Regions from separate parts of the Mycobacterium sp. NPDC050551 genome, predicted to be linked through region 2. Evidence: predicted binding sites of a transcription regulator. Region 2 holds the regulator's gene; the other holds the start of a gene.
The links. Region 2 encodes LexA, which represses DNA repair genes until DNA is damaged. Its sites were predicted from a motif close to CGAACANNTGTTCG; they were not measured.
Positions count from the first base shown of each region.

Region 1: AB0K11_RS23300 (DUF222 domain-containing protein) is a predicted target of LexA. The motif match lies at 8,742-8,755, and genes of this name have one in related genera.

Region 1 covers NZ_JBFARC010000006.1:219,787-235,681, reverse strand. The annotation lists gene crtI (phytoene desaturase family protein) at 1-1,499, shown strand, start outside; gene AB0K11_RS23340 (phytoene/squalene synthase family protein) at 1,496-2,479, shown strand; gene AB0K11_RS23335 (lycopene cyclase domain-containing protein) at 2,482-2,823, shown strand; gene AB0K11_RS23330 (lycopene cyclase domain-containing protein) at 2,820-3,155, shown strand; gene AB0K11_RS23325 (class I SAM-dependent methyltransferase) at 3,161-3,862, shown strand; gene AB0K11_RS23320 (FAD-dependent oxidoreductase) at 3,859-5,394, shown strand; gene AB0K11_RS23315 (DUF5914 domain-containing protein) at 5,391-6,398, shown strand; gene AB0K11_RS23310 (DUF427 domain-containing protein) at 6,395-6,766, opposite strand; gene AB0K11_RS23305 (SRPBCC family protein) at 6,877-7,353, shown strand; gene AB0K11_RS23300 (DUF222 domain-containing protein) at 7,373-8,737, opposite strand; gene AB0K11_RS23295 (hypothetical protein) at 8,950-9,252, opposite strand; gene AB0K11_RS23290 (FAD-dependent oxidoreductase) at 9,504-10,892, opposite strand; gene AB0K11_RS23285 (DUF4262 domain-containing protein) at 10,959-11,426, shown strand; gene AB0K11_RS23280 (class I SAM-dependent methyltransferase) at 11,414-12,232, opposite strand; gene AB0K11_RS23275 (NAD-dependent epimerase/dehydratase family protein) at 12,267-13,325, opposite strand; gene AB0K11_RS23270 (nuclear transport factor 2 family protein) at 13,295-13,801, opposite strand; gene msrB (peptide-methionine (R)-S-oxide reductase MsrB) at 13,921-14,394, shown strand; gene msrA (peptide-methionine (S)-S-oxide reductase MsrA) at 14,391-14,906, shown strand; gene AB0K11_RS23255 (cytochrome P450) at 14,907-15,895, opposite strand, start outside.
Region 2 covers NZ_JBFARC010000004.1:206,812-222,706, reverse strand. The annotation lists gene sthA (Si-specific NAD(P)(+) transhydrogenase) at 1-515, shown strand, start outside; gene AB0K11_RS17535 (trypsin-like serine protease) at 520-1,320, opposite strand; gene AB0K11_RS17530 (PAC2 family protein) at 1,621-2,583, shown strand; gene AB0K11_RS17525 (alpha/beta hydrolase) at 2,602-3,624, shown strand; gene AB0K11_RS17520 (PhzF family phenazine biosynthesis protein) at 3,666-4,352, shown strand; gene nrdR (transcriptional regulator NrdR) at 4,357-4,821, opposite strand; gene AB0K11_RS17510 (peptigoglycan-binding protein LysM) at 4,979-5,428, opposite strand; gene lexA (transcriptional repressor LexA) at 5,653-6,366, shown strand; gene AB0K11_RS17500 (hypothetical protein) at 6,371-8,362, opposite strand; gene AB0K11_RS17495 (acyl-CoA dehydrogenase family protein) at 8,548-9,714, opposite strand; gene AB0K11_RS17490 (molybdopterin-dependent oxidoreductase) at 9,832-12,135, shown strand; gene hflX (GTPase HflX) at 12,188-13,597, opposite strand; gene dapF (diaminopimelate epimerase) at 13,643-14,515, opposite strand; gene miaA (tRNA (adenosine(37)-N6)-dimethylallyltransferase MiaA) at 14,532-15,452, opposite strand; gene AB0K11_RS17470 (hypothetical protein) at 15,449-15,895, opposite strand, start outside.

The DNA of each region.
Region 1 (15,895 bases), on a different contig from region 2:
GCAACACCGACCGCGTTGTGGTGGTCGGCGCAGGCCTGTCGGGGCTGTCGGCCGCCCTGCAGCTCGCCGGCCGGGGCCGTACGGTCACCGTGCTCGAACGCGAGACCTTCCCCGGCGGCCGGATGGGCCGCCTGGACATCGACGGCTACGCCATCGACACCGGCCCGACGGTGCTGACGATGCCGGACATCCTGGACGAGGCGTTCGCCGCGGTCGGCGAGTCGCTGGCCGACCGCGTCGAGCTGCTGCCGGTAAACCCGGCCTATCACGCCTCGTTCGCCGACGGCACCGGGCTGGACGTGCACACCGACCCGGCGGCGATGACCGCCGAGATCGAGCGTTTCGCCGGCGGCGAGGCCGCCCGCGGCTACACCGAGCTCCGCGAGTGGCTGACGCGGCTGTACAAGGTGGAGTTCGACGGCTTCATCGGGTCGAACTTCGATTCGCCGCTGTCGCTGCTGACGCCGCAGCTGGCCCGACTGGCGGCGATCGGCGGCTTCCGACGGTGGGACAAGGTGATCCGCCGCTTCATTGCCGACGAGCGGTTGCGCCGGATCTTCACCTTCCAGGCGCTCTACGCCGGGGTGCCGCCGGACCGCGCGCTGGCGGCCTACGCCGTCATCGCCTACATGGACACCGTCGCCGGGGTCTACTTCCCGCGCGGCGGCATGCGGGCCGTGCCGTCGGCGATGGCAGCCGCGGCCGCCGACGCGGGTGTCGAATTCCACTACGGCGCAACGGTGTCGGAGTTGGAGCAGCGCGGCGGCCGGGTGATCGCAGTGCACACCGACAACGGACAGCGATTCGCGGCCGACGCGGTGGTGCTGACCACCGAGCTGCCCGCCACCTACCGGATGCTGGGCCGTACCCCACGCCGCCTGCTGCCGATCCGGCCCGCTCCCTCTGCCGTGGTCGCGCACGTCGGCTGCAGCACCGTGGACGAGAGCGTCGGCCACCACAACATCCTGTTCGGCGGCGCCTGGGAGCAGACGTTCCGCGACATCATCGACGACGGCCGCGTGATGGGCGACCCGTCGCTGTTGGTCACCCGGCCCAGCGCGGGCGACGCCGGCCTCGCCCCCGCCGGGCGCGACCTGCTCTACGTGCTGGCCCCCGCACCCAACACCGCTGTCGGCACGGTGGACTGGGCGCGCACCGGCGCCGCCTACACCGAGCAGATGCTGGCCACGGTGCAGGCGAGGCTGCCCGGCGTCGGTAGCGACCTGCAACTGCTGCACGTGGTGAACCCCGACGACTGGGCGCGCGACGGGATGGTGGCGGGCACGCCGTTCTCGCTGGCGCACACCTTCGCCCAGACCGGCCCGTTCCGGCCGGCCAACACCGTGCGCGGAATCGACAACGTGGTGCTCGCCGGGTCCTCGACGGTGCCCGGCGTCGGCATCCCCACCGCTGTGCTGTCCGGTCGGCTGGCCGCCGACCGGGTCACCGGAGCCGTCACCCGTCCGGCGCCGACGAGAACGAGGAGCGGGCTGCCATGATCGGTTCGGAACTCGACGCCGCCGGCGTCCACGACCCTGCGCTGCGCGACGCCTACCGCCGCTGCCGGTTGATCAACGCCCGGCACGGTCGGACGTTCTTCCTGGCCACCCGGCTGCTGGCGCCCGAGCAGCGGCCGGCCGTGCATGCGCTGTACGGCTTCGCCCGTCAGGCCGACGACATCCTCGACGACTTCGACCCCGTGATCCCGATCAGCGAGCGCGCCGACAACCTGCAGCGGCTGGCCACCCGGCTGTTCAACCGGATGACCAAGGGCACCGCCGGATCCGCCGAATCGAACGGGCACGGGCCCGCCGATCCGGACGACAAGGCGCTCGACGCCGTGGTGCACACCGCGCGCCGCTACGGCATCGCGTGGGAGTTGTTCGACGACTTCCTGGCGTCGATGCGGATGGACCTGACCGTCACCGACTATCCGGACCGCGCCGAGCTGGACCGCTACATGTACGGCTCCGCGGAGGTGATCGGCCTGCAGATGGTGCCGATCCTCGGCACCGTCGGCCCCCGTGAGGACGCCGCGCCCTACGCCGCCGCGCTCGGCAAGGCCTTCCAGCTGACCAACTTCCTGCGCGACGTGAACGAGGACCTCGAACGCGGCAGGGTGTACCTGCCCGCCGACGAACTCGCCGCGCACGGGGTGGACCGCGACCTGCTGCAGTGGTGCCGGGCCAACGGGCGCACCGACGCCCGGGTCCGCAGCGCGCTGGCCGAACAGCACGCGGCGGCCCGCCGGATCTACGACTACGCCGAGGGCGGCATCGCACTGCTGGCGCCCCGTTCGCGGCCCTGCGTCAGCGCCGCCCAGGTGCTGTACTCCGAAATCCTGGACCGCATCGAGGAGATCGACTTCGACATCTTCACCCAGCGCGCGACGGTCGGCACCGGCAGGCGGCTGCAGGTGGCCGGCGCCGGGTTGGTGCGGGCCTGGCGCGCGCGGATGGCCAACCCTGTAAAGGTGTAGCCATGGATCACTGGCAATACCTGATGGTGCTGGGCGCCTGCCTGGCAATCACATTGCCGCTGGAGTTCTTCGGTTCCGGGGTGTACCGCCAGATCGGCCGCACCGCGTCGGCGCTGCTGCCCGTCGCGGCGGTGTTCGTCACCTGGGACGTGCTGGCCATCAGCGGGCAGGTCTGGACCTACAACCCCGACTACGTCACCGGGATCCGCATCGGCAGCCTCCCGCTGGAGGAACTGCTGTTCTTCCTGGTGATCCCGCTGTGCGGACTGCTCACCTACAACGCCGTCACCTCCTGCCTCGGACTGTTCCGGCGGCTGCGCGACCGGTCCTCGGAGTCCGCGTGATCGGCGTCGGCTACACCCTGCCCGCGGTCGTGTCGGTGCTCCTGGTGATCGCCTGGGAGCTGCTCTTCCTGCGCACCGGGCTGTTCCGGCGACCCGCCTACTGGATGTCGATGGCGATCGTGCTCGGCTTCCAGATCCCCGTCGACGGCTGGCTGACCAAACTGTCGGCGCCGATCGTCGTCTACCACGACGACCACTTCAGCGGCATCCGGTTCCCGTGGGACATCCCGGTGGAGGACTTCCTCTTCGGGTTCTCGATGGTGACCGCGGTGCTGCTGCTGTGGGAACGTCAGCGTCTGCGCCGCGAGACGGCGGAAAGTGAGGCCATGTGACCGGACTGAGTCGCGACCACGTCCCCGATGCCTTCGACACCGGGGCTGCCGCGTACGACCGCCTGGTCGGCGCGAATCCCGGCTACGAGGACCACCTGAGGATCTCCGCGCAGCGAATGCGGTTGCCGCGCAACGGCGCAGGGCTGCGCCTGCTCGACGCCGGCTGCGGCACCGGACTGTCGACCGCGGCACTGCTGTCGGTGGCGCCGGAGGCGGAGATCGTCGCGGTGGACGGATCGGCGGGCATGCTCGCCGAGGCCACCGCCAAGACGTGGCCCGCATCGGTGCGCTTCGTGCACAGCCGCATCGAGGATCTCGCGGCGGCCGGGGTGGACGGCCCGTTCGACGGCATCTTCGCCGCGTACCTGATCCGCAACCTGCCCGACCCCGACGCGCAGCTGCAGACGTTCCGCACCCTGCTGCGTCCCGGCGCGCCGCTGGCGGTGCACGACTACTCGGTGCGTGACTCCCGGGTGGCCACCATCGTGTGGAACGCGGTGTGCTGGACGGTGATCATCCCCGCAGGCCGGTTGCGCACCGGCGACGCCTCGCTCTACCGCTACCTGCGGCGCAGCGTGATGGAGTTCGACGGCGCCGCGGCGTTCCGCGACAGACTGCGCCGCAACGGTTTCGGTGACGTCGACAGCGACACCATGCCCGGCTGGCAGCGCGACATCGTGCACACCTTCACCGCGGTGGCACCGTGACCGATCCCCGCCGCGTGCTGCACCCGGCCCCGCCGGGGGCCCGCAACGCCGACGGCCTGCCGCGCCGCCCGCGCGCCGTGGTGGTGGGCGCGGGCATCGCGGGCCTCGCCGCCGCCACCGGCCTGGCCGAACGCGGCATCGAGGTGGAGGTCGTCGAGCGCGAGCCCTACCTGGGCGGCCGGGTCGGCGGATGGGAGGACGACCTGCCCGACGGCACCCCGGTGACGATGAACCGCGGCTTCCACGCCTTCTTCCGCCAGTACTACAACCTGCGACACCTGTTGAGCCGCATCGATCCCGGGCTGCGGATGCTGGTGCCGGTCGAGGACTATCCGCTGATCGACGCCAAGGGCCGGGTGGACACGTTCCGCGGGCTGCCGCAGAGCCCGCCGTGGAACGCTCTGGTGTTCGCGCTGCGCAGCCCGACGTTCCGGCTGCGCGACCTGGTCCGCGTCGACGGCCGGGCGGCGGGCCCGCTGGCGACCGTGTCGGTGCCCGACATCTACGACCGCCTGGACCACGTCGACGCCGACAAGTTCCTGCGCGACATCAACTTCCCGGAGGCCGCCCGGCATCTGGCGTTCGAGGTGTTCTCCCGCAGTTTCTTCGCGCTGCCCGAGGAGTTGTCGGCGGCCGAGCTGGCCACGATGTTCCACATCTACTTCCTCGGCTCCAGCGAGGGCCTGGTCTTCGACGTGGCGAACGCGAACTTCGACGAAGCGCTGTGGCAGCCGATGCGCGCGCGGCTCGAGGGGCTCGGTGTGCGTTTCCACACCGGCGTCTCGGTGAGCGAGGTGGCGAAAACCACTGGGGCACAGGCGTTCCAGGTGCGCTGCGACTCGGGCGCGACGCTGGACGCGGACGGCGTGGTGCTGGCCACCGACGTGACGGGGCTGCGCCGCATCGTGGAACAATCCCCCGCGCTCGGCGACGCCGACTGGCGGGCCCGGGTGGACGCGCTGGGCACCGCACCGCCGTTCGTGGTGCAGCGGCTGTGGCTCGACCGGCCGGTGCACCCCGACCGGCCGGCCTTTCTCGGCACGGGCGGCCGTCCGCCGTTGGACAATGTCAGTGTGCTGGAACGCTACGAACGCCAGGCCGCCGAATGGGCGGGGCGCACCGGTGGTTCGGTGGTCGAACTGCATTCCTACGCCGCCGTCGGACCCGCCGACGAGCTGCCCGGGCGGCTGCTGGCCCGGTTGCACGAGCTGTATCCGGAGACCCGGGACGCCCGCATCGTCGGCGAACTGGTGCTGCGCAGGCAGGACTGCCCGCGGTTCGCACCGGGCGACTTCGACCGCAGGCCCGGCGTGGCGACCCCGACCGACGGATTGGCGCTGGCCGGTGACGGCATCCGGATCGACCTGCCCGTCGCGCTGATGGAGCGGGCCGCCACCACCGGCTGGGCCGCGGCCAACCAACTGCTGCAGGGCTTCGGCATCGCCGGCCACGCCCTGGTGACGGTGCCGACCGAAGGCCGGTCCCCCACGCTGAGCCGGCTGGTGGCACGGGCGGAGCAGGCCGCGTCATGAGCCGGCTCACCGACCTGAAAGCCAAGTGGGACAAGGTGGTCCCGTTCGAGGTGCTGCCGAAGATCTCGTGGGCCCGACAGGAGCCCACCTACCGTGACGCGCAGCCGGCCGTCATCGACCGCGCCCTGGTCCGGGCGCAGGCCAGGCCCACCGGCAACTGGTTCGCGTTCGCCGCCAGTGACGACATCGGCGGCACACCCCTGGGGACCTCGGTCGGTGGCGTGGAGATCGTGGCGTGGCGCGGTGCCGCCGGCGAGCTGCGCGTGGGACCGGGCAGCTGCCCGCACCTGGGTGCCGAGCTCGCCACCGGCACCGTGGACTGCGGTGCGCTGGTGTGCCCCTGGCACGGCCTGCGGCTGGGCGGTGACCGCCGCGAATTCGGTTGGAAGCCCTACCCCGCTCACGACGACGGGGTGCTGGTCTGGGTCCGGCTGGACGCCGTCGGCGGTGAACAGCCCACCGATGCGCCGTTGATCCCGGTGCGGCCACCGGCGCCCTATCTGCACGCCGTCACCCGGCTCGAGGGGGTGTGCGAGCCGGCCGACATCATCGCCAACCGGCTCGACCCCTGGCACGGCGCGTGGTTCCACCCGTACTCGTTCACCCGGCTCGACGTGCTCAGCGCGCCGCCCGCCGAGGGTGAGGTCACCGAGCAGGCAGACCGCTTCCTGGTGGCGGTCACGTTCCGGATCGGCCGCCTCGGCGTCCCGGTGATCGCCGAGTTCACCGCGCCGGGCCCGCGCACCATCGTGATGCGCATCGTCGACGGCGAGGGCGCAGGCAGCGTCGTCGAAACCCATGCAACGCCGGTGGGTCCGGGGCCCGACGGCAGGCCCCGCACCGCGGTGATCGAGGCCGTGGTCGCCCACTCCGACCGGCCCAATTTCGGCTACGGCGTGTACGCGGCGCCGCTTCTCGCGCCGGTGATGCGGTACGCCGCGACCCGGCTGTGGCGCGACGACCTGGCCTACGCCGAGCGGCGCTACCTGGTGCGCAGCCGCTAACCGACCGTGATCTCGGCCTTGTCCGGGTAGAACGCGACCCGGCCTGCGATCGCGGCCACCGCGGGGTACGGATTCCGGTAGGTCCAGATCGCGTCTTCGACGACATCGTCGCCCGCGGCGACGGAGTAGTAGGCGGCCTCACCCTTGTACGGGCAGTACGTGCCGGTGTTGCTGTGCTGCAGCCGCTCGGCGACCACGTCGGACAGCGGGATGTACTGCACCGCGGGATAGGTCGACTCCTGCAGGGTCACCGCGTCGGTGGTGTCGGCGACCAGTTCGCCGTTGACCCGCACGGTCACCCGTGCTCCGGTCGGTGTGACGGTGATCGGGTGCTCTGCGGTGGGGTGCAGGACGGGACGTTCGGTCATCGGAGTTCTCCTCACGCGTACGTTGTCCACTCTTCTCCTGCCAACCGCGCATCGCCAGCGATTCTTCCGCAGCGGTCCGCCGGGTTCGGTCCGGCGGTTACCATCGCCGGATGACCGACTTGGGAGCGGCCTCCGCCGAGGCAACCGTGGACATCGCCGCCGATCCGGCGACCGTGTACCGGCTGATCACCGACCTGCCGACGCTCGCGGACCTGGCCGAGGAGACCACGGCGATGCAGTGGCAGAAGGGCGACGGGGCCCAGCCCGGAGCGGTGTTCAAGGGCCGCAACGAGAACGGCTCGAAGCGGTGGAGCACCACGTGCACGGTGACCGATGCCGACGCCGGCCGGGTGTTCGCCTTCGACGTCCGCAGCGCGATCCTCCCGGTGGCGCACTGGCGCTACGACATCGAGGCCGCGGGCACCGGGTGCCGGGTGACCGAGCGGACGTGGGACCGCCGCGCGGGCTGGTTCAAGAAGGTGGCGGTGCTCGCGACCGGCGTCAGTGATCGGGACACGGCGAACTCCGAGCACATCAAGGTCACCCTGCAGCGGCTCAAGGCCAAGGCCGAAGCGGGCGTCCAGTAGGACTCTCTAGGCCACGCCGCTACGCCGGTTCTGCGTCGTCGTCTCGGTCGGTGAGGTGGCGGCGGGGGTGGTGGTAGTTGTTGGTGCGGTGTTGGCCGGTGTCGAGGGTGGGTGGGGGGATCCATTCGGTGCGGCCGTTGCGTCGGCGGGTGGTCCATTCGCTTTGTTCGATGAGGTTGTTGTCGGGTTGGCAGGCCAGGGCGAGTTCGTCGATGTCGGTGCGTCCGCCCTCGGCCCAGTCGCGCTGAGCGTGGTGGACTTGGGTTCGGTAGGCCGGGGCGGTGCAGCCGGGTCGGGTGCAGCCCCTGTCGCGAGCGAACAACGCCAGCCGCTGGGCGGTGGTGGCGCAACGCCGGGCGCGACCGAGGTAGAGGATTTCTTCGGTGTGGTCGTCGAAGACGGCCAGGTAGTGCTGGGACTGGCCGGCCAGCCGGATCAGGTCGCGGACCGGCAGTTTGGTGCCGCCGGCGGTGCGGGCGTAACCGGTGCCGGCGTGCAGGTCGCCGACGGTGGTGGTGGCCACGATGGTGGCCGGTAGCCCGTTGATCTGACCTCCGGTGGCCGCGGCGTGCCGTAGCGCGGTCTTCAGCGCGTCGTGGTGGCGTTGTTCGCGGGTGCGCGGATCGGAGTTGCCGGTGATGTCGCGTTCGGCGACCTCGCCCGCACCCGGGTCCTCAGGCAGGTTGTGTCCGGGCGCGCCGTCTCGGGCGAGCACGACGTCGAGTAGGGCAGCGGTCTCGGGGTCGAGCTCGCCACGGACCGGGGTCATCCCGTCGCGGCGCTGCTTACCCATCTTCAGATTGCGTTTGGCTTGCTGGGTGTCGTGGTCGGGTTCGGCGCCGTCGGGATCGATGACCTCGACCAGATGATCGGCGAGCTTTTGCAGATCCTCCGGGCACATGCCCTGCGCCCACCGCGCGAGGTCGCCCTCGGCGTCGGCGCGGGGCGCCTGGTCGACCCACGGCGGGAGCCTGGTGAAGAACTTGCGGATCACCTCGACGTGCGCGGGATCGATCAGCCCTTTCGTCAAGGCGGCCGACGTGTTGTCCCACTCCGCAGGTAGTTCTTCACCGGTGAACGCCCACCGGGGTCCGAGCATGCCGGCAGCGTCGAGGCGTCTCTTCGCATCGGCGGTGTCGAGGTGTAACCGCTGCGCCAACACGTCTTTCAGCCCGGTGCCACCGAAGTCCGCGGCGGTGAACCGCTGCGTCAGGGTGGCCAGCACGGTGTGATCGAGCGCGGCTTCCTGGCGCAGCCCGTGCTGGCGGTGCTCGTAGACCGCCACCAACTCCGCGCCGGTCAACGTGCCCAGGGGCAGGGCGGCCAGCCCGGCGCGGGCATCGTCCCACGCCTGCAGCGCCGCGACCACATCCGCCCCGTCCATACATCGAACACTAGTTCGACCCCCCGACAGATCAGCCGACTTTGTGACAGAGAAACAGATGTGACACAAGGGATTCGACCGCGCGTTAGTGCGGCGGCCCGCAATCCGGTCGGCGAGCCGATAGGCGGCGTGAAGCGCCCTCACGCCGAGCCAGCGCAACGGCTCGGGTTTCCCAGTCACGCGCGCGGTGGCCCACCCCGGAGGAAACGCGGCTACGTCACCGTGGCGGACTGCCCGTTCTTGTTGAGGTAGTTGCGCCCGTCGGCGGTCGAGATGCCGCTGGCGGTGACCCAGCGCGCGCCGTCGAAACGAAACTGTTCGCGCGACGACGCGTCGCCCATCGAGAAGCAGTCCGGACCGCAGTCGTAGGCGACGGTCACCGCGCTCGTCGCGCCGTCGGAGAAGATGAACGTGTGCGATCCCTCCGTGAGAGGTGCCTGCTCCGCGGAGGCCGACGGAGCCGCCGCCAGGCCGCCGATGCAGACGGCCGCCAGAGCGATGGCAAACTTCTTCATGGTTTCTCGTTTCTCTGGGTCATTCGCCGGCGCCGATCCCCCTCGAAGCTATTGGTTCGTCACCTGGATCGCTCGGCAAATTGCGCATCCGAATCGACGCCGCTTGTTTACGGAAGGAAGTTCAGCCCGATGACGAGCAGCGATGCATGTCATGGGCGTTCAGAATCGTTTTCGGAAACCACATGGCACACGGCTATGGCTAAGCATTCGTGGGCGACCCATCGGCCGCACCGCGAGCCGATCCGAGAGAGCTAGTGGGGGCGGCCGGCGATCCGGTCGGCGAGTGCCGCAATCGGTGACGTGGTGGCCCGGCCGCGCGCCTCGTGGCGGTCGGCGAGCTGATAGGCGGTGTACAGGCCCCGCACGCCGAGCCAACGCAACGGTTCGGGCTCCCAGTCGCGCGCACGGTGCCCCACCCAGGGCAGCGCGGTGCGGTCGGTGTCGTGGCGGAGCACCAGATCGGCGAGCGTCCGCCCGGCGAGATTGGCCGCGGTGACCCCGTGCCCGACGTACCCGCCGGCCCAACCCAGCCCGGTCGACCGGTCCAGGCCCACACCCGCAGACCAGTCCCGCGGCACCGCGAGCACCCCGCACCAGCCGTGCGCGATCGGCACGTCGCGAACCTGCGGCAGGATCGCGTGCAGCACCTCGGTCAGCCGGCCGATGGTGCGCGCCGGCACCCGGCCGTCGACGTCCGTGCGCGACGCGTAGCGGTAGGGCACGCTGCGCCCGCCGATGGCGATCCGGTCGTCGACCGTGCGCTGGGCGTAGAAGAAACCGTGCGCGGTGTCCCCCGCCGTCTCGCGGCCCTCCCAGCCGATCGCGTCCCAGATCCGCTCGGGAATCGGCTCGGTGGCGATCATCGAACTGTTCATCGGCAGCCACCGCCGCCGCAGCGTCGGCATCCTCGCGGTGAACCCCTCGGTGGCGCGCAGCACGGTGCCGGCCCGGACCGCGCCGTGCGCCGTGTCGGCCCGGCCCGCCGCGATGGCGGTGACCGTCGTCTGCTCGTAGATGTCGACGCCGAGGCGTTCGACGACGTCGGCCAGTCCGCGGGCGAGGCGCGCCGGCTGGATCCGTGCGCAGTGCGGCGTGTGGTACGCCGAGATCATGTCGGCGAACCGGATCCGTTGCGCCGCTTCATCTCCGGTCAGCAGCGCCACGTCGTCATCGCCCCAGCGCAGCTCCTCGTCGAACGCCGCCGCCAGCCGTGCGGCCTGCGCCGGGTTGCGGGCGATCTCCAGGGTGCCGCCCTTGACGACGCCGGCGTCGATGCCCTCCCGGGCGGTGACGCCGATGACCTCGTCGACGGCGTCGTTGAGCGCCCGCTGCCACGCCACTACGCGCTGCCTGCCGTACTGCTGGGCGAGCCTGGCGCGGTCACCGGGCACCAGGCCGGACAACCAGCCGCCGTTGCGGCCGGATGCGCCGAACCCCGCGAAGCGGGCCTCGAGCACCGCGATGCGCAGCGACGGGTCGGCGCGCTTGAGGTAGTAGGCGGTCCACAGCCCGGTGTATCCCGCGCCGACGATGCAGACGTCGGCGTCGCGGTCGCCGGACAGCCGCGGGCGGGGTGCGGGGAGTTCGGCGAACCAGTGCGACACCTCGCCGTTGCGCACCTGCCCGCGATCCGTCGCCACCGCCCGATCCTGTCAGACCCCGGGTGCACGCTGAGGGCAGGTACCACTGACGAAAGGACGCCGCCGATGTGCTGGCAGTGCGATCACCCCGAGGCCTCGCTCGCCGACTACCTCGACGTGCTGTACGACAAGGTCGTCGAGCACGGCTGGGCGGTTCAGTTCGTCGAGAGCGAACGTAATCCGTTCTCCTACACCGTGGGTCTGCACGAGTGCGGGCTCCCGGAACTGCTCGTCACCGGTGTGGACCCGCCCCGGGCACTGCAGGTGCTCAACACCGTCGCCGACTACTGCGTGTGCGAGGAACCCCCGGCCCCGGGCGACGAGATCGAACTGCCCGACGGGGTCCTGCTCGAGGTGGTCGAAGTGGCGCAGCCCGACGCCCACCTCGGCATGGCGATCAACCTCTATGGCGCTGATGTGCGGGCGCTTCAGCTGGTGTGGTCGGACCGGCGGGGGCGCTGGCCGTGGTCGGCCGACTTCAACCCCGGCGGCCGCAGGCAACCGGTACTGGGACCACGCACTCAAAATGCGTAGCGGTGGAACTGCGCCATGGTGCGCAGTCCGGGCACCCGGTTCATCACCGCCGCCATCACCCGGTAGCCGGCACTCAGTGTCGAGAACGCGTCGGTTTCGAACACCGGCACCCACGCCAGCAGCCGGGTTCCGGGCACGGCGTCGAGGATGTCGGCGGGCCTGTCGATCGCCCAGTGCAGTGTCGACCCCGAGCGACGCACCACGGTGTTGGTCCACTGCGACCGGATGCCCAGCCGGTTGAACGCGTCGAATTGCAGTTCACCCGAGGGGAAGTGGGCCACCACCCGGCGCAGCAGGGCCACGCCGTCCGCCTCGGTCAGGTACATGGTCAGCCCCTCGCCCAGGATCAGGGTCGGCCGGTCCGCCGTGATCGAGGCGAGCCACGCCGGATCGGTGACCGATGCGGCGACTCGGTGGTAGTGCTCGGGCTGCGGATAGAACCGCTCGCGCAGCGCGATCACGTCGGGATAGTCGACGTCGTACCACTCGACGCCCGGCCCGGGCGCCAGCCGGAAGAAGCGGCTGTCCAGCCCGCAGCCGAGGTGCACCACCACCGCTTCGGGATGCACCGCGAGGAACTGCCCCGCCCAGGTGTCGAAGTGCTTGGAGCGCAGCGCGACACTCGGCGCATTGCCCGGCGTCATCCCGGTCTTCGCCCAGTCGTAGTCGATCTGCGCGACGATGTCCGCGGCGAGGTGGTCGTGCAGGGCGGAGTCGGCGGCCCCGGCGTCGAGCGCCTTGGCGTACAGCGTCGCCAGCATGGTCTCCGGCGCACCGGTCAGGTCGACCCTCGTCTTGTCGGTCATGACCTCGACGGTAGCCCACCCGCGGGCGCGTCGTTCAGCCCGCGGATCCGGCTTTGCGCTTGGCTTTTCGCAGCTCCACCCAGAACCGCGCGGCCTCCCGGATCGACTCCTCGACCGGCCGGGGCTGCCAGCCGAGCTCGCGCACCGCCTTGCTGTGGTCGACCTCGGCCTCGGCCCGCATCAGCCGCAGCGAGCCCATCGACAGCCGCTCGTCGGTGCCGCGCAACCGGGCCTTCGCGCTGCCCATGGCGGCCATCGCGTAGGACAGCGCCAGCGGCACCGACTTGGTCGGCGGCGGGGTGCCCGCCGCCTCGGCGGCGATGCGGACCACCTCGGCGTTGCTGATCATCTTCTCGGAGATGAGGTACCGCTCGCCCGGACGGCCCTTCTCCGCGGCCAGGATCATCGCGCGGGCGGCGTCGTCGACCCCGACGGCCTCCAGTTCGATACCGCCCATCACGAACGGCAGTTTGCCGAACGCGGCGCCCGCGATGATCGCACCGTGCGGGGTGCGGCCCCAGTCGCCGGCGCCGTAGGTCGTCGACACGCACATCGCCACGGCGGGCAGACCCCGGCGGCGCGCGTAGTCCAGCACGAGCTCCTCGGCCTGCAGGCGGGACCGGACATAGGGCGTCAGGCGCTTGCGCTGTGCCTCGCCGATGACGTCGTCCTCGGTGGCGACGCGGCCCCGCTTCCTGCCGACGGTCACGTAGCTGCTGGTGAACACGAAGCGGCGCAGCGGGTGGGCGTCGTGCACCTGCGCGGCGACCTCGAGCACGTTGCGGGTGCCCTCGACGTTGGTGCGGAACAGCGGCGCCGGATCGCGCAGCCAGCCCCGGGTGTCGACCACGCAGTAGTAGACGTCCTGGCAGCCCGTCATCGCCTCGCGCAGGACGTCGTCGCTCCAGATGTCGCCGACGAACCGCTCGACCTGCAGGTCGTCGATGCCGACGGTCTTGGCGCCGTCGCGCACCATCACCCGGACGTCCTGGCCCGCCGCGACCAGCTGGCGCGTCACGTGCGAGCCGAGGTAACCGTTGGCGCCGATGACCAGCGCGCGGGTCACCGGGCGCCGCCGAAGGAAGTCAGCCATGCGGCGGCCTCGTCGGGCAGGGTGCCCAGTTCCTGGGCCTTCCTGCACCATTTGGTGGCCGCGGACACGAACCGCAGCGGGTTGTAGATGTCCTCCTGGCGGCGCCACTTGCCGTCGCCGGCGTAGGTGACGATCGAGATGTTGGTGGCGCTGATGACGCTGCCGTCGCCGGGGTCGCGCATGGGGTTGTCGAGCTCGCAGATCACCCGGGCGGTCGATTCGTCGTAGACCGTCCACAGCGACGGGAACGACGTCATGTAGCTGCCGGGGAAGGCTTCCATGGTCTTCCAGATCCAGTCGCGGACCTGCTCGCGACCGCGCATGGTGCCCGCGGCGTGTTCGACGTAGACGATGTCCTCGCTGTACTGGTCGACCCACGGATCCCAGTTGCGGGTCTGCGCGGCGGTGTCGACGGTCTTCTCGAAGTCGGCGAAGGCGGCGATGAGTTCGTCGCGGCTGAAGGTGCTGCCCGTCACCACCAAACTAGAACACGTTCTACCCGGGTTGTCGAGGTCCGCCGCGGTCAGGCCACGCCGGGACTATCCGAACCGTTCCCGAGGTTGTAGCTGGTGCCCCGAAGAGTAGAAAGGGACAGATGAGCAGGACTTATCACAAGAACCCGGTGGCGGTCGACGCATTGTCGCCGGAGCAGTACCAGGTGACGCAGCGCAACGGCACGGAGCGGCCGTTCACCGGCGAGTACTGGGACAACCACGAACCGGGTATCTACGTGGACGTGGTGTCCGGTGAGCCGTTGTTCGCCTCGACGGACAAGTTCGAGAGTGGCAGCGGGTGGCCGAGCTTCACCAGACCGCTGGATGCCGCGAACGGCGCGTCGAATGTGCGAGAGAAGCGGGACTTCAGCCACTTGATGCTCCGCACCGAGGTCCGGTCCGCGCACGGCGACAGCCACCTCGGACACGTGTTCAACGACGGGCCGCGCGAGGCAGGCGGGTTGCGCTACTGCATCAACTCGGCTTCGCTGAGATTCGTCCATCTCGACGACCTCGAGGCCGAGGGATACGGCGAGTACCGGCAACTCTTCTCTTCACAGGAGGCACAGGCATGAGCACCACCGAGAAGGCGATCCTGGCCGGCGGCTGCTTCTGGGGCATGCAGGATCTGATCCGCAAGCAGCCCGGGGTGGTGTCAACCCGAGTCGGCTACACCGGCGGGCAGAACGCCAACGCGACCTACCGCAACCATCCCGGCCACGCCGAGGCGATCGAGATCGTCTACGACCCGGCGAAGACCGACTACCGGGCGGTGCTGGAGTACTTCTTCCAGATCCACGACCCCACGACGAAGAACCGGCAGGGCAACGACGTCGGCACCAGCTACCGGTCGGCGATCTTCTACGTCGACGACGAGCAGAAGCGCGTCGCACTCGACACGATCGCCGACGTCGACGCCTCAGGGCTCTGGCCCGGCAAGGTGGTCACCGAGGTGACGCCCGCCAGTGATTTCTGGGAGGCCGAGCCCGAGCACCAGGACTACCTGGAGCGGCTGCCGTGGGGCTACACGTGCCACTTCCCGCGACCGGACTGGAAGCTGCCCAAGCGGGCCGACGCGACGACGTAGTCAGGACCCGAGGGGTGTCGGCCGGCGGCGCATGACCACCCGGCCGCCATCCTTCGGGGTGAACGCCACCCCGCGGGAGTGCACCTTCTCGTCGCGCGCCGTCGTGGTCTCGACGTCGAAGTGCCGCAACACCGTTCGTAGGACGACGTCCATCTCCATGTTGGCGAAGGCGGCGCCGACGCATCGGCGGGTGCCGCCGCCGAACGGCGCCCAGGCGAACATGTTGGGCCGCTTGCCGACGAACCGCGTGGGGTCGAACCGCTGCGGGTCCGGGAACTCCTCGGTGTTGGCGTGCAACTGGTTGATGCTCACCAGCACCGAGTAGCCGCGCGGGATACGCCACTGGCCGATCTGCACCATCGGCGCCCAGACGTGCCGTCCGCAGAAGTCGATCACGGTGCGCGACCGCTGCACCTCGAGGATGGTGGCCTGGCGGTACTCGTTGCCGTCGGTCTGTGCCTCGGCCTCCAGTTCGGCGAGCACCGCGGGATGACGGCTGATCCGCTCGAACGCCCACGCCAGGGTCGACGCGGTGGTCTCGTGCCCGGCGGCGAGCAGGGTGAGCAGCTCGTCGCCGATCTCACTCGGCGTCATCGTCGAGCCGTCTTCGTACGCGCTGCGCAGGAACAGCGACAGCACATCGGTGCGCTCGTCGAAGTGCTCGTCGGCCCTGGCCTGGGCGATCAGGGTGTCGATCACCGACTCGTAGGTCCGCCGGTAGTCGTGCAGACGTCGCCACGGGCTCAGCGGCCCGAGGTCGCGGGCCGGTTCCGGGAAGACGACGAGGCGCGAGCCCAGCGTCACCCACGGCGGGATCACCTCGCGGAGCCGGTCGAGCTCGGCGCCGTCGGCCCCGAAGATGGCGCGCAGAATGATGTTGAGGGTGATCCGCATCATCGGTTCGAGGGTCTCGAACGGCCGGCCGTCGGGCCACGACGCCATCTCGCGGCGCGTCTCCTCCTCGACGATCGCCTCGTAGTTCTTCATCG
Region 2 (15,895 bases):
TCCAGACCGTGGTGGACCACATCTACGCGGTCGGCGACGTGATCGGCTTCCCGGCGCTGGCCGCCACGTCGATGGACCAGGGCCGGCTGGCCGCTTACCACGCCTTCGGCGAACCGGCCAAGGGGATGACCGACCTGCAGCCGATCGGCATCTACTCCATCCCAGAGGTCTCCTATGTGGGCGCCACCGAGGTGGAGCTCACCAAGAAATCGATTCCGTACGAGGTCGGGGTGTCCCGGTATCGCGAGTTGGCCCGCGGCCAGATCGCAGGCGACTCCTACGGCATGCTCAAGCTGCTGGTGTCGACCGACGACCTGAAGATCCTGGGCGCGCACATCTTCGGCACCAGTGCCACCGAGATGGTGCACATCGGACAGGCCGTGATGGGATGCGGCGGCACAGTCGAATACCTCGTCGACGCCGTCTTCAACTATCCGACCTTCTCCGAGGCCTACAAGGTGGCCGCGCTCGACGTGATGAACAAGCTGCGGGCGCTCAATCAGTTCCGGCGCTGAGCGCTCAGCAGCCGTCGTCGTCGGCTGCCGGCGCCGCGTCGGCGGGTCCGCCGGCCTCCGCGCGGGCCAGCAGCCGTTCGATGTGGCCGTCGAACGGCGGCGAATACGACAGGTCCTCGTCGCAGCCGCCGCCGTCGAGACCGCCGACCAGTCCGGTGACCTCCGCGCCGGCGACCCACGGCGCGCCGCTCACCCCGGCCACCAGGCCCTCGCACGGCACGGCAGGGAACCCGTGCGCCGCGACCGCCGTCGATGCCCGGCAGCCGATCGGGCCGCCCCCGATGCCCATCTGATAGCCGGTCACCGTCACCGGCGTGCCCGGCCGCGGAGCGACGCCCAGCGCCAGTCCCCCGCCGGCCTGCTGCGCGGGAGTGTCGCCGGCGTCCCGGCTGACCCGCGCGATCGCGTAGTCGGCCAGCGGATCCTGCCCGTCGATCCAGCGCGGATCGAGGTAAACCGCGTCGAGGTGCCACGGCTCCTGGCCCTGCGCGGCGGCGTCGAAGCCGGGGACGAACGTCGCGTCGAGGCCGTCGACCAGGCAGTGCGCGGCGGTCAGGATCAGGTCGCCGCGCGCCGAATCCAGCACCGAGGCGGTGCAGGTGTGGACGGGACCGTCGCCGACGAACACGGCGCCGACCCGGGGATCGGCCGACACCGGCCGGGCGACCGCGGCGGGCGCGCCCTGCGCCTCGGCGTGCTGCGGCACGGCCGGGGACGGACTGGTACAGCCGACAAGGACGACGGCGGGCAGCGCCGCCAGGACTGCGGTCTTCCGCAGGGCGGCCGCGACCGTGGACCCACGCATGGACCGATGGTGCCCGACGACGCTGGCAATCCGCCGCGTGCCGGTGATTCGGCGTGACCCGATGGGGGCATCCCCAGCGGAATGCGGCCCCGGGGGGCCGTGTTCGAACCATGTGCGGGTCCGAACGACACGCAGGCCCGCACGCAGCGCAGGTTCGGGCCACGAACGGGTCCACCACGGCGTACCGGCCGCGATGGGCGACACTAGTGGTCCCGGCACGAGGAGGATGTTGAGATGGCTGACGAGACGGGTGGCGTTGCCGACACCCCAGAGCAGTACTACCAGCCCGAGTCCACCGGCATGTACGAGCTGGAGTTCCCGGCGCCGCAGCTGTCGTCGGCCGACGGCCGCGGGCCGGTGCTGATCCACGCGCTGGAGGGTTTCTCCGACGCCGGTCACGCGATCAAGCTGGCCGCTCAGCACCTGAAGAACACCCTCGACACCGAGCTGGTGGCGTCGTTCGCCATCGACGAGCTGCTCGACTACCGCTCGCGGCGGCCGCTGATGACGTTCAAGACCGACCACTTCACCCACTACGAGGAGCCGGAGCTCAACCTCTACGCGCTGCACGACACGGCGGGTACGCCGTTCCTGCTGCTCGCCGGGATGGAGCCCGACCTGCGGTGGGAGCGCTTCATCACCGCGGTGCGGCTACTGGCCGAACACCTCGGCGTGCGGCGCGTCATCGGGCTGGGCACCATTCCGATGGCGGTGCCGCACACCCGGCCGGTCAGCCTCACCGCGCACGCCACCGACAAGGAGCTGATCGCCGACCACACGCCGTGGGTGGGCGAGGTGCAGGTGCCGGGCAGCGTGTCCAACCTGCTGGAGTTCCGGATGGCCCAGCACGGTCACGAAGCGGTGGGATACACCGTGCACGTGCCGCACTACCTGGCGCAGACCGCCTACCCGCAGGCCGCCGAGGCACTGCTGGCCGAGGTCGCCAGGAGCGCGTCGCTGCAGATCCCGCTGGCCGCACTGGGCGAGGCGGGCGCCGAGGTGTTCGAGAAGATCAACGAGCAGGTCGAGGCCAGCGCGGAGGTCGCTCAGGTGGTGACGGCGCTGGAGCGACAGTACGATGCGTTCGTCACGGCACAGGAGAACCGGTCGCTGCTGGCGCACGACGAAGAACTGCCCAGCGGTGACGAGCTCGGCGCGGAGTTCGAGCGGTTCCTCGCCCAGCAGTCCGGCGAGAAGTTCAAGGAAGACAAGTACAAAGACGGCTACGGTGACGGTTTCGGCGAGGGCGAGGACCGGCAGTAGCCCCGCACCGGAGGCCGCATGTCACCACGCAAGCCCGATCTTCGCCCGGTGCGCCAGCTGACGCCGTCGCTGGAGTACCGCACCATCCACGGCTACCGGCGGGCGTTCCGCATCGCCGGGTCCGGCCCGGCGATCCTGCTGATCCACGGCATCGGTGACAACTCCACCACCTGGAGCACGGTGCAGACCGCGTTGGCGCAGCGGTTCACCGTCATCGCCCCCGACCTGCTCGGGCACGGGAAGTCCGACAAGCCCCGCGCGGACTACTCGGTGGCCGCGTATGCCAACGGCATGCGCGACCTGCTGAGCGTGCTCGACATCGACCAGGTGACCGTCGTCGGCCACTCGCTGGGCGGTGGCGTCGCGATGCAGTTCGCCTATCAATTCCCGCAGCTGGTGGAGCGTCTCATCCTGGTCGGCGCAGGCGGGGTGACCGGTGACGTGAACGTGGCGCTGCGGATCGCGTCGCTGCCGCTGGCCAGCGAGGCGCTGGCACTGCTCCGGCTGCCGCTGGTGCTGCCCGCACTGCAGGCCGCGGGCCGCATCGCCGGAACCGCACTCGGTTCCACCCGCGTCGGCCGCGATCTGCCGGAGATGCTGCGGATCCTGGCCGACCTGCCCGAGCCGACGGCGTCCTCGGCGTTCGCCCGGACGCTGCGCGCCGTCGTCGACTGGCGCGGCCAGGTGGTCACCATGCTGGATCGTTGTTACCTCACTGAATCTGTGCCGGTGCAACTGATCTGGGGCTCGCACGACTCGGTCATCCCGGTCGGCCATGCCGCGATGGCGCACGCCGCGATGCCGGGTTCGCGCCTCGAGGTGTTCGACAAGGCCGGCCACTTCCCGTTCCACGACGAGCCGGAGCGGTTCGTCGAGGTGGTCGAGCAGTTCATCGACGCCACCGAGCCCGCCGTCTACGACCAGGACCTGCTGCGCACACTGCTGCGCAACGGGCTGCGCGAGGGCGCGCTGACCGGATCGGTCGGCACCCAGGTGGCGGTGCTCGACGCGATGGGCGCCGACGAGCGCAGCGCCACCTGACAACCGGCCAACCCGGCGGGGCGAGCACGTAGCATCGGCGCATGGCTTCCGACGTGACAGTGCTGCGCGTGTTCACCGACGCCGACGGCCAGCTCGGCAACCCCCTCGGCGTGGTGGACGCGGGCACCGTGGACCCCGCCGACCGGCAGCGGATAGCGACCGAACTCGGTTACAGCGAAACGATTTTCGTCGACGTTCCCGAGCCGGGCGCGACCACGGCGCACCTCCGCATCTTCACCCCCGCCACTGAACTCCCGTTCGCCGGCCACCCCACGGTCGGGGCGGCCTGGTGGCTGCGCGAGAACGGGTCCGCGCTGCGCACTCTGCAGGTCCCCGCGGGCATCGTGCAGGTCGCCTACGACGGCGACCTGACCGCCGTCAGCGCACGCTCGGACTGGGCGCCGGAATTCGCGATCCACGAGGTGTCCTCGCTCGACGAACTCGCCGCAGCCGACCCGTCGGACTTTCCCGACGACACCCAGCACTACGTGTGGACGTGGACCGACCGCGACAAGGGCGAAGTGCGCGCGCGAATGTTCGCGGCCATCCTGGGAGTACCCGAAGACGAGGCGACCGGCGCCGCCGCCGTGCGCCTCACCGACTACCTCAGCCGGGACCTGACGATCGTGCAGGGGCGGGGTTCGGTGATCCACACCCGGTGGAGCCCGGAGGGTTGGGTGCGCGTCGCCGGCCGTGTCGTCAGCGACGGCGCCCGGCAGTTGCTCTGACCGGTCAGCCCGACGTCCGCACCCGGCGGTGCTCGCGCAGCGCCTCGATCTCACGCTCGAAGTCGTCGGCCGACGAGAACGACCGGTACACCGAGGCGAACCGCAGGTACGCCACCTCGTCGAGTTCACGCAGCGGGCCGAGGATCGCCAAGCCCACCTCGTTGCTCGGGATCTCCGGTGAGCCCGCCGCCCGCACGGCGTCCTCGACCTGCTGGGCCAGTAGGTTCAGCGCATCGTCGTCGACCTGACGCCCCTGGCAGGCGCGCCGTACACCCTTGATGACCTTCTCGCGGCTGAACGGCTCGGTGACGCCGCTGCGCTTCACCACCGCCAGCACGGCCGTCTCCACCGTGGTGAAGCGGCGGCCACACTCGGGACAGGACCGCCGCCGGCGAATGGCCTGGCCCTCGTCGGTTTCGCGGGAATCGACCACCCGCGAGTCGGGATGCCGGCAGAAGGGGCAATGCATCGTCGCTCCTTCGCCTCGTCGACCGGTACGCACGTCGAACCACTCTGAGCGTACCTGCGCGGCGCCGGGACGACCCATCGGCGTCGCGGTCGGCGCGCCTCGACGAGGCGCTGCCACTCCCCTTGCGCAGTACGGCGATTCACCGTGCACGACGCGGTCAGCCCACCGGGGCGATCAACGTCTGGCCGGCGTCGACCGCCGCCGAGTCCAGCGCGTTGAGTTCCCGGATGCGATCGACGACCGCCGCCACCGGCGCCTCGGGCGCCACCCGCTGCGCCACCTGATGCAGTGACTCGCCGGTCTGCACCTGTACCACCGCCAGTTCCGCAGGCACCTGCGCCGGCGTCCCGACCACCCCGCCGAGCTGCGCCACCACGCCCAGCCACACCGTGATCGCCGCGGCCACCAGGGCCAGGCCCACCGTCGCCAACGGGGTGATCGGCCTGCGCCGGTGCGACGCCCGCGACACCAGCACGCCCGTGCCGCGGTACTGGACGGGGCGCCCGCCGGGGCGGGTGGACTGCGGCCGCCTGCGCACCTGCGGCGGCCGGCACACAGCCCGGTCGACCGGTCGCATCTCACTCTGCCGGGGTTCCACGATTGTCATCTGCCTGCCCTCTCCGCCGGTGGTCGTTCGCTACTGTGTTCGAAACATACTCGCTCAGGTGTTCGATGGATAGAACATGTGATCGAACTGTTGCGAAACGATAGAGCAGGCCACCGACAAGTCCCCGGACGCGATCCAGGGCGGCCCCCGGCGACGCCCATTCCCCGCGACACACCTCGAACACATGTTTGATCAACGGGCGTCGGGCGACTACATTCGGCTGCATGAGCGACGACAGCAGGGACATCGGCGAAGGCGGCAGCGCACCGGCGAGCACCGGCGGGCGGCGCACCCTCGACACCCTCACCGAACGACAGAGCACCATTCTCGACGTGATCCGGGCGTCGGTCACCAGCCGCGGATACCCGCCGAGCATCCGCGAGATCGGCGACGCCGTCGGCCTGACGTCGACGTCCTCGGTGGCCCACCAGCTCCGCACACTGGAGCGCAAGGGCTACCTGCGCCGCGACCCGAACCGGCCGCGCGCGGTCGACGTCCGCGCCTCCGACGATCCCGCCACCGCGGTCGTCACCACCGACGTCGCCGGTTCGGACTCACTGCCGGAGCCGACGTACGTGCCGGTGCTCGGCCGCATCGCCGCGGGCGGCCCGATCCTGGCCGAGGAAGCCGTCGAGGACGTGTTCCCGCTGCCCCGCGAGCTCGTCGGCGAGGGTTCACTTTTCCTGCTCAAGGTGGTCGGCGAGTCGATGGTAGACGCGGCGATCTGCGACGGAGACTGGGTGGTCGTGCGTCAGCAGAACGTCGCCGACAACGGCGACATCGTCGCGGCCATGATCGACGGCGAGGCGACGGTCAAGACGTTCAAGCGCACCCGCGGGCAGGTGTGGCTGATGCCCCACAATCCGGCGTTCGACCCGATCCCCGGCAACGACGCGGCGGTGCTCGGCAAGGTCGTCACCGTGATCCGCAAGATCTGACTGCTCAGTCCGCTCTGACGAATCCGTTCGTACGGGCGAATTCCTCGCTGGCGAACCATAGTTCGGCCACCGTGTCCTGATACCCGGGGCTCTCCGGCGACCAGTACAGACCCGATCGGGTGTCGGCCTTGATCGGGTATCCCTCCGGTGGCTCGTTCGAGCCGTCCACCGGTAGATGGATCGCGGTGCGGCCCGGCGTCGGCTCGTCGATGTCGATCGCCGCATGCCTGCCGCTGGGCGTCTCGTCCACCACCTCCACCCGGGTGGGCGTGGTGTCGACGTCATCGGAGTTCTCCTGCAGCGCGGCCTCGAACGCCGGTGCCGTCGTCGCGAGCCCGGCCGACGCAACCAAGGGCGAAGCGGCACCGCCGGCTTCGGTCGCCCGCGGATCCCATGGACTGGCCGAGCCGGCCGGTTCCGGCACCGCGGCGCCGTCATCGCCGTTGTCCTCGCGCCCCGCATACGGCCGATCGCCGTACAGCGCATCGTCGTCGTGGTGCGGATCGTGGTGTGGCTCGTCGTGATGTGGCTCGTCGTGGGGTGCGTGTTCGTGATTCAGGTCGTCGTACCAGCCGTCACCGGCCGCGCCGAACGGCCCGTCGTCGCCGCGCCCGTCTTCGCGATGCCCGCGCCTGCGGCTGAGCACCACCGCGCCGACGACGAGGCCGATGAGTGCGAGGACCGGGATGAGCGCCAGTAGCCACCAGAGATTCCACTGGTCCCACGGCCGCTCGAACCACCGCTTGGAGTCGGTGTCGGCGGACTGCCCACCGGCCGGTGCCTGCGACTGCTGCTGGCCGGGCACCTCGAGGCCCGCCAACTGAGAGGCCAGGCCGGCTGGTTCGGTGGTGAACTTGCCCGTGCTGCGGTCCCACGACACTGCGCCGCCGCTGAACCGCTGCGTGACCACCTCGCCGTTCTCGCTCTGGTCGGCCATCGGAGCGCCGAGTTCACCCGTCGCGCCGCCGAGCTTCGACCATGCGGCGTTCATCGCTCCGCGCACGATGACCGGCCCGTAGTCCGGAGTCCAGTAGATGACCGGCTTGTCCTCGGCGGCGAAGGTGCTGACCCGGCTGTTGACGCCCAGGCCGCCGTCGGCCTCGTTGCTCGTCGGGAAGCCGAGATCGCCCTCCGGCCCGCCGACGCTCTCGTACTTGTCGAGCACCTGGCCGGACACGACGTTGGCGCCGGTGGCCGGGGTGTAGAAGATCTTTCCGCCGGCGAAGTCCTGCCCGACGCCGTCGGCGCCGATCGTGTACTGCTCGCCCTCCTTGGCGCCGAGCGGACCCAGCGCGCCGCCCGCGGCGCGGCGTGCGGCATTGATGGCCGACGTCGCGTCCTCGGGCACCTGGAGACCGGCCAACTGCCCGGCCAGCTCGGGCGGCACCGTGGTGTAGGCCTTGCTCTTGCGGTTCCACGTCAGTTCCCCGCCGGTGAACTTCTGCGACACCTGGTCGCCGCGGTAGACCTCGTCCTCGGCGGGCACCCCGAGCGGCCCCGCGGATCCACCGAGCTTGTCCCACGCCGCGTTGACGGCGCCGCGAACCACGCGCGCGCCGGTGGCCGGGGTCCAGAAGATCACCGGGTTGTCGGCGGCGCTGAAGGTGGTGTTGCGGCTCTCCGGGCTCACCCGGCCCGGCTGCTCGTCGATGGTCGGGAAGCCCAGATCGCCGTCGGCGGGCCCGCCGAGCGACTCGTACTTCTCCAGGATCGCGCCCTGGGTGAAGTGTGCCCCCGTCTGCGGGGTGAAGAACATCTTGCCCGCGGCGAAGTTCTGCGCGAATCCCGCGCCGACCGGGTAGACGCCGCCGTCGCGGGGGCCGAGCGGGCCGGTCGGTCCACCACTGGCGTCCCACGCCGCGGTGATCGCGCCGTCGGCGTCGGTCTCCGGAGTCGCCCATGCGAGCGGTGCAGGCGCCAGCGCGACGGCCAGCACCGTCAGCCCCACCGCTGCGCGCCCCAACGTCGCCTTCAGCAGGGTCCGCCGCCAGCTCATCCAACCTCCCCTGGTCCGGCAACTTGCCCGAACGTAGCGCTTTCGCCGACGAGGCGTCTGATGACGTCGGACGAGAAAGCATGAGACCGATCTGGAGGAAAATACCCCGCAAACCGTGCCACCGGCGGCTGGTTGGCCTCCCGCGCGCCGCGTGACGGCCATCGGGATGTCAAAACCGCAGGTGGCTACACCCCCAGGCTGCGTCCGATGATCTCCTTCATGATCTCGGTGGTGCCGCCGTAAATGGTCTGGACGCGCGAATCGAGGTACGCGCGTGCGATCGGGTACTCCCGCATGTACCCGTAGCCGCCGTGCAGCTGCAGGCATCGGTCGATCAGGTGGACCTGCTTCTCGGTGGTGTACCACTTGGCCATCGCGGCCTGTTCGACGGTGAGCTTCTCCTCCAGGTGCAACCGGATGAACTCGTCGACCATCATCCGCACCAGGGTGGCCTCGGTGGCCAGTTCCGCCAGCAGGAACCTGCTGTTCTGGAAGCTGCCGATCGGCTTGCCGAACGCCTTGCGCTCTTTGGCGTACTGCAGCGTCTGATCGAGGACGGCCTCCATCGCGGCAGCGGCCATGATGGCGATCGAGATGCGTTCCTGAGGCAGGTTCTGCATCAGGTAGATGAAGCCCTGGCCCTCCTCGCCGAGCAGGTTCTCCGCGGGCACCCGCACGTCGGTGAAGGAGAGTTCGGCGGTGTCCTGCGCGTCCAGCCCGATCTTGTCGAGGTGGCGGCCGCGCTCGAAGCCCTCCATGCCGCGCTCGACGACCAGCAGCGAGAAGCCCAGCGCGCCCTTGTCGGGATCGGTCTGGGCCACCACGATCACCAGGTCGGCGTGGATTCCGTTGGTGATGAACGTCTTGGCGCCGTTGAGCACGTAGTGGTCGCCGTCCTTGACGGCGCGGGTCTTGATCCCCTGCAGGTCGCTGCCGGTGCCCGGTTCGCTCATGGCGATGGCCGAGATCAGCTCGCCGGTGCAGAAACTCGGCAGCCAGCGCTGCTTCTGCTCCTCGGTGGTCAGCCGCAGCAGGTAGGGCGCGACGACGTCGTTGTGCAGGCTGAAGCCGATGCCGCTGTAGCGGCCCGCGGAGGTCTCCTCGGTGATGATGGTGTTGTAGCGGAAGTCCGCGTTGCCCCCGCCGCCGTACTCCTCGGGCACCGCCATCCCGAGGAAGCCCTGCTTGCCCGCCTCCAGCCAGATGCCCCGATCGACGATCTTGTCCTTCTCCCACTGGTCGTGGTGCGGCGCCACGTGGCGCTCCAGGAAGCTGCGGTAGGACTCGCGGAACAGGTCGTGTTCGGCCTCGAAGAGGGTGCGCTCGTACTTGATGGCCGCGGATGTGGGCAAGCCCATGTGGTACCTCCGGTACTGGGTTTCGGACGTGCGGCCAACATATACCAACCGGATGGTTGGTCGCCTGCGGCCCGCCGGTCACCTCGGTCCTCCGGCCGTAGACTCGCGACCGTGCGCACCCGCCCCACCAGCCTCACCCACTGGGGCGGCTTCACCGCGGACGTGCACGCCGGCGACATCGCCGCGGTGACACCCCTGCCCGGCGATGCGGACCCGTCACCGCTGCTGGGCAATCTGCCCGGGTCGATCCGGCACCGATCGCGGATCGCCGCGCCGGCCGTGCGCCGCGGATGGCTGCGCGACGGCCCGGGACCGACGGCGCGGCGCGGCGCCGACGAGTTCGTCGCCGTCGGCTGGGACGAACTGACCGAGTTGCTCGCCGCCGAGCTGCGCAGGGTCGTCGACACCCACGGCAACGAGGCGATCTACGGCGGCTCCTACGGCTGGGCCAGTGCAGGCCGGTTCCACCACGCTCAGAGCCAGGTGCACCGCTTCCTCAAACTGCTCGGCGGCTACACGTTCTCGCGGCACTCCTACAGCCTGGGCGCCACCGGGGTGATCATGCCGCGGGTGGTCGGCACCCACGACGACCTGTTCAAGCGGTCGACCGACTGGGAGGTCATGGTCGCCTACACCGACCTGATGGTGTGCTTCGGCGGCGTGGCACTGAAGAACACCGCGATCAACCACGGCGGCACCACTGCCCACCCTGCGCGGGATGCGTTGCGCCGCATGCGCGAACGCGGCGCGCAGATCGTGTCGTTCTCGCCCCTGCGCGACGACGTCGACGGCGAGTGCGAATGGCACGCGCCGGTGCCCGGCACCGACGTGGCGATCATGCTGGCCCTGGCCTACGTGCTGGCGACGGAGAAACTGGCCGACCGCGACTTCCTGCGCCGGTACTGCACCGGTTACGAACACTTCGAACGCTATCTGCTCGGTGCCGACGATGCGACGCCCAAGACCCCGCGGTGGGCGTCGGCGATCTGCGGTCTGCCCGCCGCCGATCTCACCGCACTGGCCCGCCGGATGGCGGCGGGCCGCACGATGGTCACCGTCAGCTGGTCACTGCAGCGGATCCGGCACGGCGAACAGGCGCCGTGGATGGGACTGACGCTGGCCGCCATGCTCGGCCAGATCGGGCTGCCCGGAGGCGGATTCGGCCACGGCTACGGGTCGATGAACGAACCGGGCCTGCCGCCGCTGCGGTGCGGCCTGCCGAAGTTGCCGCAGGCCCTCAACCCGGTGCGCACGTTCATCCCGGTCGCCGCCGTCAGCGACATGCTGCTGCATCCCGGCCGCGAATTCGACTACAACGGGCTGCGGCTCACCTATCCCGACATCAGGCTGGTGTACTGGGCCGGCGGCAATCCGTTCCACCACCACCAGGACATCCCCCGGTTGCGCCGTGCACTGGGCCGGCCCGACACCGTGGTGGTGCACGAGCCGTACTGGACGGCGATGGCCCGGCACGCCGACATCGTCATCCCGTCGACCACCGCGTTCGAACGCGACGACTACTCGGGATCGCGCAACGACCCGATGCTGATGGCGATGCCGAAACTGGCCGAGCCCTTCGCACAGTCCCGCGACGACTACACGACGTTCGCCGCACTCGCCGACCGCCTCGGATTCGGCGAGCAGTTCACCGAGGGCCGCACCGCCCGTCAGTGGCTGGCGCATCTCTACGAGAAGTGGTCGGCCGGGCTGGATTTCGATGTGCCGACGTTCGAGGAGTTCTGGCGGGCGGGGCGGCTGCGGCTGCCGACCGACGATGGGCTGACACTGCTCTCGGACTTCCGTGCCGATCCGCGGGCACACCGGCTGGGCACCCCGAGCGGACTCATCGAGATCTTCTCCGCCGACATCGACGGGTTCGGCTACGCCGACTGCGCGGGCCATCCGCGGTGGTACGAGCCCACCGAATGGCTCGGCGGTGACCGCGCGCGGCGCTACCCGCTGCACCTGCTGGCCAACCAGCCGGCGTCGCGGCTGCACGGGCAGCTCGACGGCGGCGCCACCAGTCAGGCCGCGAAAGTGGCTGAGCGCGAGGCGATCCGGATGCATCCGACCGACGCAGCAGCTCGCGGGCTGGCAGGCGGCGACGTCGCACGGGTGTTCAACGACCGCGGCGCGTGCCTGGCCGGCGTCGTCGTCGACGACCGGCTGCGCCCGCAGGTGGTGCAGTTGCCGACCGGCGCGTGGTACGACCCGGCCGATCCCAGCGACCCGGATTCCCTGTGCGTGCACGGCAATCCGAACGTGCTCACCGAGGACGTCGGGACGTCGTCGCTGGCGCAGGGCTGTACCGGGGCGCACGTGCTGGTCGAGGTCGAGAAGTTCTGCGGCACCCCGCCGCCCGTGCGGGCCCACGAGCCGCCGGTGCTTCACGACCGCCGAGACGACGGTTGTTGACGAGAAAGCCGAGAAGAGGTGTCAACAACCGTAGTGTCGGCGCGATGAACAGCTAGAAGGTGGCGAAGTCCCGAAGGCCGGCGGACAGCGCGACCGGAACCCGGGCCTTGATGCGGGTGCCCTGCTCGGTGTGTTCGGTGGCGTCCACCCTGCCGTCGGCGTGGATGCGAGCGACGAGATCGCCGCGGTCGTAGGGCACCGTGACATCGATGACGACGTCGGTGGGCTCCACCAGTTCGGCCATCCGCGTGCGCAGCCGGTCGAGCCCCTCGCCGGTGCGCGCCGAGACGAACACCGCACCGGGCAGCGCGCTGCGCAGCTGGGCCAGCGTCAGCCCGCTCGCGGCGTCGACCTTGTTGACCACCACGAGTTCGGGCGGCGGCGCCATGTCGTAGTCGGCCGCGACGTCGTTGATCACCTGCCGCACGGCGTTGACCTGTGCCAGCGGGTTGACGTCGGACCCGTCGATGACGTGGACCAGCAGGTCGGCGTCGACGACCTCCTCCAGTGTGGAGCGGAACGCCTCCACCAGCTGGGTGGGCAGATGCCGGACGAAGCCGACGGTGTCGGTCAGCACGAACGGCCGCCCGTCGTCGAATTCGCCTCGGCGCGTAGTCGGTTCGAGGGTGGCGAACAATGCGTTCTCGACCAGCACGCCGGCCCCGGTGAGCGCGTTGAGCAGGCTCGACTTGCCGGCGTTGGTGTAGCCCACGATCGCCAGGGCGGCGACGTCGCTTCGACGCCTGACACTGCGCTGGGTGTCGCGGATCTTCTTCATGTCCTTGATCTCGCGGCGCAGTTTCGACATGCGCTCGCGGATCCGGCGCCGATCGGTCTCGATCTTGGTCTCGCCGGGACCGCGGGTGCCGACGCCGCCGCCGCTACCGCCCGCGCCGCCACCCTGACGGGACATCGACTCACCCCAGCCGCGAAGCCGGGGCAGCATGTACTCCATCTGGGCCAGCGACACCTGCGACTTGCCCTCGCGGCTGGTGGCGTGCTGGGCGAAGATGTCGAGGATCAGCGCCGTGCGGTCGATCACCTTCACCTTGACCGCCTTCTCCAGCGCGTTGAGCTGAGCGGGACTCAGCTCGCCGTCGCAGATGACGGTGTCGGCGCCGGTGGCCAGGACGATCTCGCGGAGCTCCTGGGCCTTGCCGGAACCGATGTAGGTCGAGGCGTCGGGTTTGTCGCGGCGCTGGATCAGTCCTTCGAGCACCTCCGAACCGGCGGTCTCGGCCAACGCGGCGAGTTCGGCGAGGCTGGCGTCCGCGTCGGCGGCGCTGCCCTCGGTCCAGACGCCCACCAGCACGACGCGTTCGAGACGCAGCTGGCGGTATTCGACCTCGGAGACGTCGGCGAGTTCGGTGGACAGTCCGGCGACGCGGCGAAGCGACGCGCGGTCTTCGAGCGCGAGCTCACCGGTGCTCGGGATGTTGCGGTTGTATTCGGGATGAGTCATAGGCGAATCAAGGTTCGCACGGAGTCCATGTGTCATGCACCTCGATTAACGCAGATGGGAGCGCCACCATTCTTCGGCGAGCTCCCCGTCCGCCAGCAGCACCGACGGTCCGCGCAGGTAGCTGGTCGCCTCGGTGACCGTGACGACGACGCTGCCACCGGGGACGACGACCGTCAGCTGCCCGGTCTGGGCGCTGTCGTGCGCGAGTGCGGCCACCGCGGCGGCGACCGTGCCCGTTCCGCATGAGCGGGTCTCCCCCACTCCGCGTTCGTGCACCCGCATCGACACCGCACCATCCACCGGCGCGGTGAGCACCTCGACGTTGACACCCTGCGGGAACTGGGCGGTGTCGAAGTGCACCGGCGCGGCGACGTCGAGTGCGGCAAGGTCCGCGGCGGTCAGAGAGGCGTCGACGCAGGCCAGGTGCGGGTTGCCGACGTCCACCGCCAGGCCGGCGAAGACCCGGCCGCCGACGGTGGCAGAGCCCGGTCCGAGCTGGTTGGCCTTGCCCATCTCGACGGTGACGTCGGCCGACAGTCGATCGACCTGGTGCAGCACCACCGGCCGCGGACCGGCCAGCGAGCCGACGACGAATTCGTCCCGCGACTCCAGACCGCTGGCGCGCAGGTAGTGCGCGAACACCCGGACGCCGTTGCCGCACATCTGGGCGATCGAGCCGTCGGCGTTGCGGTAGTCCATGTACCAGTCGCCGTCGGCCACCCCGTCGGGAAGCCGGTCGAACACGCCTGTGGCCAGCGCGGCGCCTGCCGTGGTCACCCGGAGCACGCCGTCGGCGCCGAGGCCGCGGCGGCGGTCGCAGAGTGCGGCCACCGCAGCGGGCGCAAGGTCCACCCGCGCGTCGAGGTCCGGCAGCACGACGAAGTCGTTCTGCGTGCCGTGCCCCTTGGCGAACTTCACCTGGTCAGGATACGTGTCACGTCCTTCCTGCCCGCCGCCACACGGCCAGCGCCCGGTCCACAGTGTCGGCCGCAGCCCCGTCGAGCCAGGTGGTGCGGTGATCGCGGCGGAACCAGGACCGCTGCCTGCGGACGTAGCGGCGGGTGCCGACGAAGGTCGGTTCGCGGGCCGCCATGCCGTCGCCGCCACCGTCCAGGTCGGCGATCACCTGCGCGTAGCCCAGCGCGCGGGCCGCGGTGACGCCGTCGCGCAGTCCGCGGCCCAGCAGCGCGGTGACCTCACCGACCAGGCCGTCCGCGAACATGGTGTCGGTGCGCTGCGCCAGCCGCTCGTCGAGAATTGTTGTCGGCCAATCTAACCCGACGATGGCGGTGTCCCAGCGCGGCGGCGCGCCGATGGCGGGCGCCGAGGCCGCAAACGGTCGGCCGGTCAGCTCCACCACCTCCAGCGCGCGCACGATGCGTCGCCCGTCGGTGGGCAGGATGGCTGCGGCGGCGTCGGCGTCGACGGCGGCCAGCTCGCGGTGCAGCGCGGCCACCCCGGCCTCTGCGAGCCGCTGCTCGTAGCGGGCGCGCACCGCGGGGTCGGTGGCCGGGAACGACCACTCGTCGAGCAGCGACTGGACGTAGAGCATCGACCCGCCGACGATCACCGGCACCGCGCCACGCGCCGCGATCGCCTCGACATCGGCGGCCGCGGCGGCCTGGTACCGCGCGACGGTCGCGGTCTCGGTCACGTCGAGCACGTCGAGTTGGTGGTGCGGCACGCCCCGTCGCTCGGCCACCGGTGTCTTCGCCGTGCCGATGTCCATGCCGCGGTAGAGCTGCATGGCGTCGGCGTTGACGATCTCACCGCCGATCCGCTCCGCGACGGCGAGAGCCAGCGCCGACTTGCCGGTGCCGGTGGGCCCGATGACGGCCAGCGGCCGAACGCTCACGGCGTCCACAGGCCGGCGAAGTAGCCCACCCCGTAGGGCGCGCCGCGGTAGAACTCCTCGGCCGATCGCGGCCCGGGTCCGGCCAGGCCGGCGAGCACCTGGTAGGCGACCCGGCCGACGACCGCATCCGGCAGCTCGCCCAGCGCGGCGACGTCCCCGCAGGCCAGTGCGTCGTCGAGCGCCTCCTGCAGAGGGACAGAGTCGGGGTCGTACCCACCTGGGGCGGGCGGGGTCAGCGTGTTCGCGCCGTCGGCGACGACGAGCAGCCCGACCGGGTCGTCACGGGCGTCGAGTTCGGCGCGCAGCCGTCGGCCCCGCTCGATCGCCTCGCCGGCGTCGAGCCCGGCCGGATACACCCGCACCTGCGCCGTGGCGGCGGGCTGGGCCTGCCCGCGGATCCAGCCGGCGATCAGGGCGCACAGCGGAAGGTCGTCGGGCGGGGT